2 regions of the Streptomyces sp. HNM0645 genome follow, and region 2 is predicted to be linked to the other one. Evidence: riboswitches for the same ligand, from Rfam matches in the RefSeq annotation. Region 2 holds a riboswitch; the other holds the start of a gene.
What was found. Region 2 has a riboswitch for glycine ahead of gcvT (glycine cleavage system aminomethyltransferase GcvT). Riboswitches for the same ligand answer to the same signal wherever they lie in the genome.
Positions count from the first base shown of each region.

Region 1: another riboswitch for glycine. It lies ahead of gcvP (aminomethyl-transferring glycine dehydrogenase); the one in region 2 lies ahead of gcvT (glycine cleavage system aminomethyltransferase GcvT).

Region 1 covers NZ_JASHLT010000069.1:9,744-13,142, reverse strand. The annotation lists gene gcvP (aminomethyl-transferring glycine dehydrogenase) at 1-1,743, opposite strand, end outside; glycine riboswitch at 1,921-2,016, opposite strand; partial or broken gene QMZ92_RS36620 (PRC-barrel domain-containing protein) at 2,131-2,277, shown strand; gene QMZ92_RS33060 (DNA polymerase IV) at 2,424-3,399, opposite strand, start outside.
Region 2 covers NZ_JASHLT010000015.1:54,059-57,457, reverse strand. The annotation lists gene QMZ92_RS12340 (enhanced serine sensitivity protein SseB) at 1-694, opposite strand, end outside; gene QMZ92_RS12335 (AAA family ATPase) at 942-1,643, opposite strand; glycine riboswitch at 1,776-1,873, shown strand; gene gcvT (glycine cleavage system aminomethyltransferase GcvT) at 2,033-3,148, shown strand; gene gcvH (glycine cleavage system protein GcvH) at 3,203-3,399, shown strand, end outside.

The sequences.
Region 1 (3,399 bases), on a different contig from region 2:
GAGGCCGGCCAGTTCGCCCTGGGATCCGGCATTCGGCTGGATCGAGACCTTGTCGTAGCCGGTGACCTCGGCGAGGCGCTCCTCCAGCTCGTGGATCAGGGTCAGATAGCCCTCGGCCTGCTCGACCGGGGCGAAGGGGTGGATCTGGCCGAACTCCGGCCAGGTGACCGGCTCCATCTCGGTGGTCGCGTTCAGCTTCATCGTGCAGGAGCCGAGCGGGATCATGCCGCGGTCCAGCGCGTAGTCGCGGTCGGCGAGCCGGCGCAGGTAGCGGAGCATCGCGGTCTCGGAGCGGTACGCGTGGAAGACCGGGTGGGTGAGGTAGTCGTCCCTGCGGAGCAGCGCGGCGGGCAGCGTGTCCTCGACGGTCGCGTCCAGCGCGTCGATGTCGCCGTCGACGCCGAACGCGGCCCAGACGGCGGACACCTGGGCGCGCAACGTGGTCTCGTCGCAGGAGAGCGACACGTGGTCGGCGTCCACGAGGTGCAGGTTGACACCACCCTCGCGGGCCGCGGCGACGATGTCGGCGGCCTTGCCCGGGACGCGGGCGGTCAGCGTGTCGAAGAACGTGCCGTGGACGATCTCGACACCGCCCGCGCGCAGCCCCTCGGCGAGGATCGCGGCGTAGCGGTGGGTCCGGCGCGCGATCGTCCGCAGGCCCTCGGGGCCGTGGTAGACGGCGTACATCCCGGCCATGACCGCGAGGAGTACCTGCGCGGTGCAGATGTTGCTGGTGGCCTTCTCGCGGCGGATGTGCTGCTCGCGGGTCTGCAGGGCAAGACGGTACGCCTTGTTGCCGTCGGCGTCGACGGAGACGCCGACGAGTCGGCCGGGCAGGCTGCGGGCGTGCTTCTGCTGGACGGCCATGTAGCCGGCGTGCGGGCCGCCGAAGCCCATGGGGACCCCGAAGCGCTGCGTCGTGCCGACGGCGATGTCCGCACCGAGCTCACCGGGCGAGGTGAGCAGCGTCAGGGCGAGCAGATCGGCGGCGACGGTGACGATCGCGCCGAGCTCGTGGGCCTGGTCGATGACCGGCTTTATGTCCCGGACGGCACCGGAGGCACCCGGGTACTGGATCAGTACGCCGAAGACGCCGCGCTCGGCGATCTCCGCCGGGATCCCCTCGCCGAGGTCGGCCACGACGACCTCGACACCGGTCGGCTCGGCCCGGGTCTCGATCACCGCGATGGTCTGCGGCAGCGCGTCGGCATCGATCAGGAAGACACCGTTCCTGACCTTGCCGACGCGCCGGGACAGCGCCATGGCCTCCGCGGCGGCGGTGCCCTCGTCGAGCAGAGAGGCGCCGGACGTGGGCAGTCCGGTCAGGTCGGCGACCATGGTCTGGAAGTTGAGCAGCGCCTCCAGACGGCCCTGCGAGATCTCCGGCTGGTACGGCGTGTACGCCGTGTACCAGGCCGGGTTCTCCATCACGTTCCGCAGGACGACCGGCGGGGTGAAGGTCCCGTAGTAGCCGAGGCCGATCATCGGAGCGAGCACCTGGTTGCGGTCGGCGAGGCCGCGGAGTTCGGCGAGCACCTCGGCCTCGGTGCGGGCACCGGGCAGTCCCAGGGCCTCGGCGCTCTTGATGACGTCCGGCACGGCGGCGGCGGTCAGCTCGTCCAGCGAGCCGTAGCCGACCTGCGCCAGCATCTTCGCCTGGGCCCCGGTGTCGGGGCCGATGTGGCGCTGCTCGAAGGGGGTGCCTCGCTCCAGCTGGGAGAGCGGAATGCGGTTGGCGGTCATTGCGGAGGCCTCCTGGTCGTAACGACCTGCGAGGGGCACCACGGCGCGGGTGCCCGGACGGCCTCCCCCTCTGTCATCTCAACCTGAGAGCTTCACCGGAACGCCCCGGGGCGCACCGGCTTTCACCGTCGGTGAGAGCGGATGCCGTCCGACGCCCGCCCTGCTTTCCAGAGTGACCTCGTCCGTGCGGTACAGGGGCCTGAGAGATTCCGGGGAGGATTTGCTCCTTCGGCGGCTCCGGCTTTCACCGGGGCACTCTCCCGCACGGGGTCAGCAGCCGCTGCCAGCGTACCAGCGCGGCCTCACCTGGGACCTTCGAGTGGACGGCGCCCTGGATGTGCACTTTCGTAGTGTTCAGCGAACCCGTGCGACCTGTTTGGAGGGACCGTGCAGACCGACATCGATCCGCGCAGCCTGATCGGCCGCAAGGCGTTCGACCGCGAAGGCCACAAGATCGGGACCGTGGACGAGGTGTACCTCGACGACGCCACGGGCGTTCCCGAATGGGCGGCCGTACGGACCGGCCTGTTCAGCCGGGACGCGTTCGTACCACTGGAGCCCAGCCAGCTCGAGGGCGACGGCCTCCACATACCCTTCGAGCGCGCCCTGATCAAGGACGCGCCGGACTTCGGTGTCGGCCGCCATCTCTCTCCCGAGCAGGAGCTGCAGCTGTACCACCACTACGGTCTCGACCTGCCCTCGCCTCCGGAGAGGCCGACCACCTCCCCGTCCCCCGGCGACGAGGCCGGGGGCCCCGGCATCGGCTCCGCCGGGGACCGCGACTTCGGGCGGCTGGCCGGCCACGACGACTGATCCTCCGGCGAGCGCACCAGCGGGAGCGGCTCCGAGGGCTCCAGCTCCGGGTCGTCCACGGCGAACGTCCGCACCCGGCCGGGCGCGGCCGACCACGGCTCCTCGAAGCGGACCGTGACCCTCCCCAGCCCGCTGCCCTGAACCCATCCGGGGCCGTACTCGGCATGGCATACGTCCTGCCCGGCGGCCCAGCGCCGGTCCGCCACCGGCCGCGCATCCCCGCCAGGCGACCGCTCCTCGCCCGGCGTCGGCTCACGGGACGGCGCGGGCTCCTCGTCCTCGTCGTGCCGCTCCCCCGCGGCTGCCTGTGCGAACAGGTCCTCCTGCGTGTAGTCGGCGAGGCCGCTCACACCGACGCCGAGCAGCCGGACACCGCCCGTGGTGTCCACCGCCTCCAGCAGCCGGGCCGCGGCCTCCCGCACCACCGCGGGATCGTCCGTGGGCCCGCGGAGCGTCTCCGACCGGGTCAGCGTCGAGAAGTCGAACCGCCGCACCTTCAGCACGATCGTCCGTCCCGAGTGTCCGGAGGCCCGGAGCCGGCGGACACACCGGTCGGCCAGCCGCTCGACCTCCGTCCGGATGCGGACCCGGTCGTGCAGGTCCACGTCGAAGGTGTCCTCGACCGACACGGACTTGGCGTCCCGCTCGGCGACCACGGGCCGGTCGTCGTGGCCCATGGCCATCCGGAAGATCGCTCCCCCGTGCGCCTTCCCCAGCAGCCGTACGAGCTCGTCCTCCCCTGCCTCTGCCAGATCCGCGACCGTGGTCATGCCGGCCCGCCGCAGATGCTCGCCCGTCGCCGGACCCACGCCCGGCAGGGTCCGTACCGGCATCGGCCCCAGC
Region 2 (3,399 bases):
CCTGGGCGATGTCCAGCAGGACCAGGTTGACCGGCCACTGCACGGCGACCCGGCCGAGCGCACGGCCGAGCGCGTCCATGGGGGCGGTCCGGTCGGACCCCTCGAAGGCGGAGAGCTGGACGCCGACGAACAGGACCGGCGGGCCGCCCTCGATGCTGGCCAGGATCCGGCGGGCGGTCTGGACGACGCGGGTCGACTCGAACTCGCCGGCCGCGGCGGCGAGGAAGTCGACCGGCTCCTCCTGCCAGTCGGGCTCGAAGAGCCGGACCCGGCCGCCGCTCGCCGCGCCGGCATGGGAGGCGTCCCCGAGCGGCGTGCGGCCCGCGCGGCACAGCTCGGCGACGGCGGGCGGGGGCAGTGGTACGCCGACGGCGCCGCCCGGGTTCACGGCGATGCCGAGCTGCGGGGGCAGGCCCCGGGCGAACTCGACCGCGGGTGCGACGGTGCCGGACATGTGGTCGCCCGCGCCGAGGCGGAACTGCTCCTGGGAGCTGAAGACTGGGACGTACGGGGCGCCGTCGATGCCGATCGTCGGCAGGTCGAGGTCGGCGCTGTCGGGCCCGCCGCCCTTGGGCAGCGGCACCCACACGGCGCTCCGCCCGAGCACCTCCACGATCCGCCCCCCGGCCGAGGGGTTCCCGACCGAAGCGGCCAGCACCTCTTCGAGCTCATTGGCGGGCCATGTCGTGTCCACTGTGATCCCTGCTTCCCCCGCCGGCCCCTACGGGCCGGCCACGATGTCCTCCGACAGCAGGGTAGCGGGCGGGGTGGGGCGGAGCGCGGGCGCACGGGCCCGGCGCCCCGGCGCACCGTCGAACGCCCCGCTGCGGCCGGCCCGGGGCCCCGGCCCCCGTCGTCGCGGACCGCCCCGAAGCCGGCCGTTCCGGTCCGTCCGGGGCCGGCGAGCCGGCCCCGCCCCCGCCTCGGTCCCGCGTCCGCCCTCAGGACCCGTCGGTGAAGCCGATCCGGGTGAGCGCGGAGGCCGCCGCGCGGTCGAGGAGGGTCGCGGAGGCGCAGCCCGCGGGGAGGTGGCCGCGTTCGGCCACGCGGAGGAGGCGGGAGACCGCTCGGCGGTGGCGGGTGAAGGCGTAGCCGGAGACGCCGCGGCCGCGCTCCCGCTGGCCCGCACGGGCGGTCTCGGGGGTGACGTCCAGCAGCAGCAGATGGAGGTCGCGCCCCCGTCTGCGGGCCTCGCGGGCCAGCCAGCGCCGGACCCACGACTGCGTGCCGCAGTCGTGCACGATCACGCTCTCGCCGGAGCGCAGCGCCCGCCGCAGCCCCGCGTAGTGCGCGAGCCGGACGAGCGGGCGGTAGACGGCGTACGGCAGGGCACCGGGCATCCGCCGGTCCCAGCGGTCCCGGACGTCCTGGGAGTCGATCCCGCCGCCGTCGGCCGCCCGCCGGATGAGCGTGGACTTGCCGCTGCCGGGCAGCCCGGAGATCACGACCACGTCGCCGCGGCGGAACACCAGGGCACGCGGGCCGCGCCCCTCGCGTTCCCGCAGGTCACGCACGACGGGCTGGGCCGTGGTGAGGCCGATCGGCAGGCCGCGCCGGGTGGTCCCGGCGGCTCGCGCGGGGACTCGGGGCCGGGCGGGCACCCCTGCGGTCGCCGGATAGGCGCCGGACTGCTGCAACGTCATCAGCTCACTCTCCCCCTGTCGGGTCTCCGAGACCCTGCCCAAGAAGCTTAAAGAAAAGGTAATGACCGACAAGTGATTTGCCGACGAGGGCGCCCGTGCAATGATGTCCGCGCAAACTGCATACCGGCCGCTTGAATCCGCGCGGGAGAGTCCTGGCCACTGTGTGGGCCGGGCGCCGAAGGAGCAAGTCCCTCCCTTGAATCTCTCAGGCCCCGTACCGCGCGCGACGAGGCAGATCTGAAAAGCGATCCGCAGTCCTGCGGTTCCACCCAAGGTGCAAGTCACGCCCTTCGCGTACGTCCGCTACGTGTGGTCGTGACGAACCTCTCAGGTTTCGATGACAGATGGGGAGGATCGTCCTCGCCAGTCATGCCCTGGGAGCCCCATCCATGAGCAACGCCCCCCGTCTCACCGCCCTCGATGCCCTGCATCGCTCGCTGGGCGCGACCATGACCGATTTCGCCGGCTGGGACATGCCGCTGCGGTACGCGAGTGAGCGCGACGAGCACAACGCCGTCCGTTCGAAGGCCGGTCTCTTCGACCTCTCCCACATGGGCGAGATCACCGTGACCGGGCCGCAGGCCGCCGCCCTGCTGGACTACGCGCTGGTCGGCAACATCGGCGGCGTCGCCACCGGCCGCGCCCGCTACACGATGATCTGCCGGGAGGACGGCGGCATCCTCGACGACCTGATCGTGTACCGCCTCGGCGACACGGAGTACATGGTCGTCGCCAACGCCTCCAACGCGCAGATCGTCCTCGACGCCCTCACGGAGCGTGCCGAGGGCTTCGACGCGGCTGTACGCGACGACCGGGACGCATATGCGCTGATCGCCGTACAGGGCCCCGAGTCGCCCGGCATCCTCAAGTCGCTCACCGATGCCGACCTGGACGGACTGAAGTACTACGCCGGCCTCCCCGGCACCGTCGCCGGCGTCCCGGCGCTGATCGCCCGTACCGGCTACACCGGCGAGGACGGTTTCGAACTGTTCGTCGAGCCGCGGCACGCGGAGACGCTGTGGCGGGCGCTGACCGAGGCCGGCGCCCCGGTCGGTCTCGTGCCGTGCGGCCTGTCCTGCCGTGACACGCTGCGCCTGGAGGCGGGCATGCCCCTGTACGGGCACGAGCTGACCACGTCGCTCACCCCCTTCGACGCCGGTCTCGGCCGGGTCGTGAAGTTCGAGAAGGAGGGCGACTTCGTCGGCCGCAAGGCCCTGGAGGCCGCCGCCGAGCGTGCCGCCACGAACCCGCCGCGCAAGCTGGTCGGCCTGGTCGCCCAGGGCCGCCGGGTGCCGCGGGCCGGGATGGCCGTGGTCGCCGGCGGCCACGTCGTCGGCGAGGTCACCTCCGGCGCTCCGTCGCCGACCCTCGGCAAGCCGCTCGCCATCGCCTACGTGGACGCCGCGCTCGCCACGCCCGGCACCGAGGGCGTCGGCGTGGACATCCGCGGTACCCATGAGCCGTACGAGGTCGTGGCGCTCCCCTTCTACAAGCGCCAGAAGTAGTCCTCCGGCATACCCCATCAGCAGCACTTCCCCGCGTACAGGAGAATTCAGGTCATGAGCAACCCCCAGCAGCTGCGCTACAGCAAGGAGCACGAGTGGCTGTCGGCCGCCGAGGACGGCGTCTCGACGGTCGGCATCACGGAGCATGCGGCGAACGCCCTCGGCGACGTCGTGTACGTCCAGCTCCCGGAGGTCGGTGACACGGTGACCGCGGGCGAGACCTGCGGCGAGCTGGAGTCGACCAAGTCGGT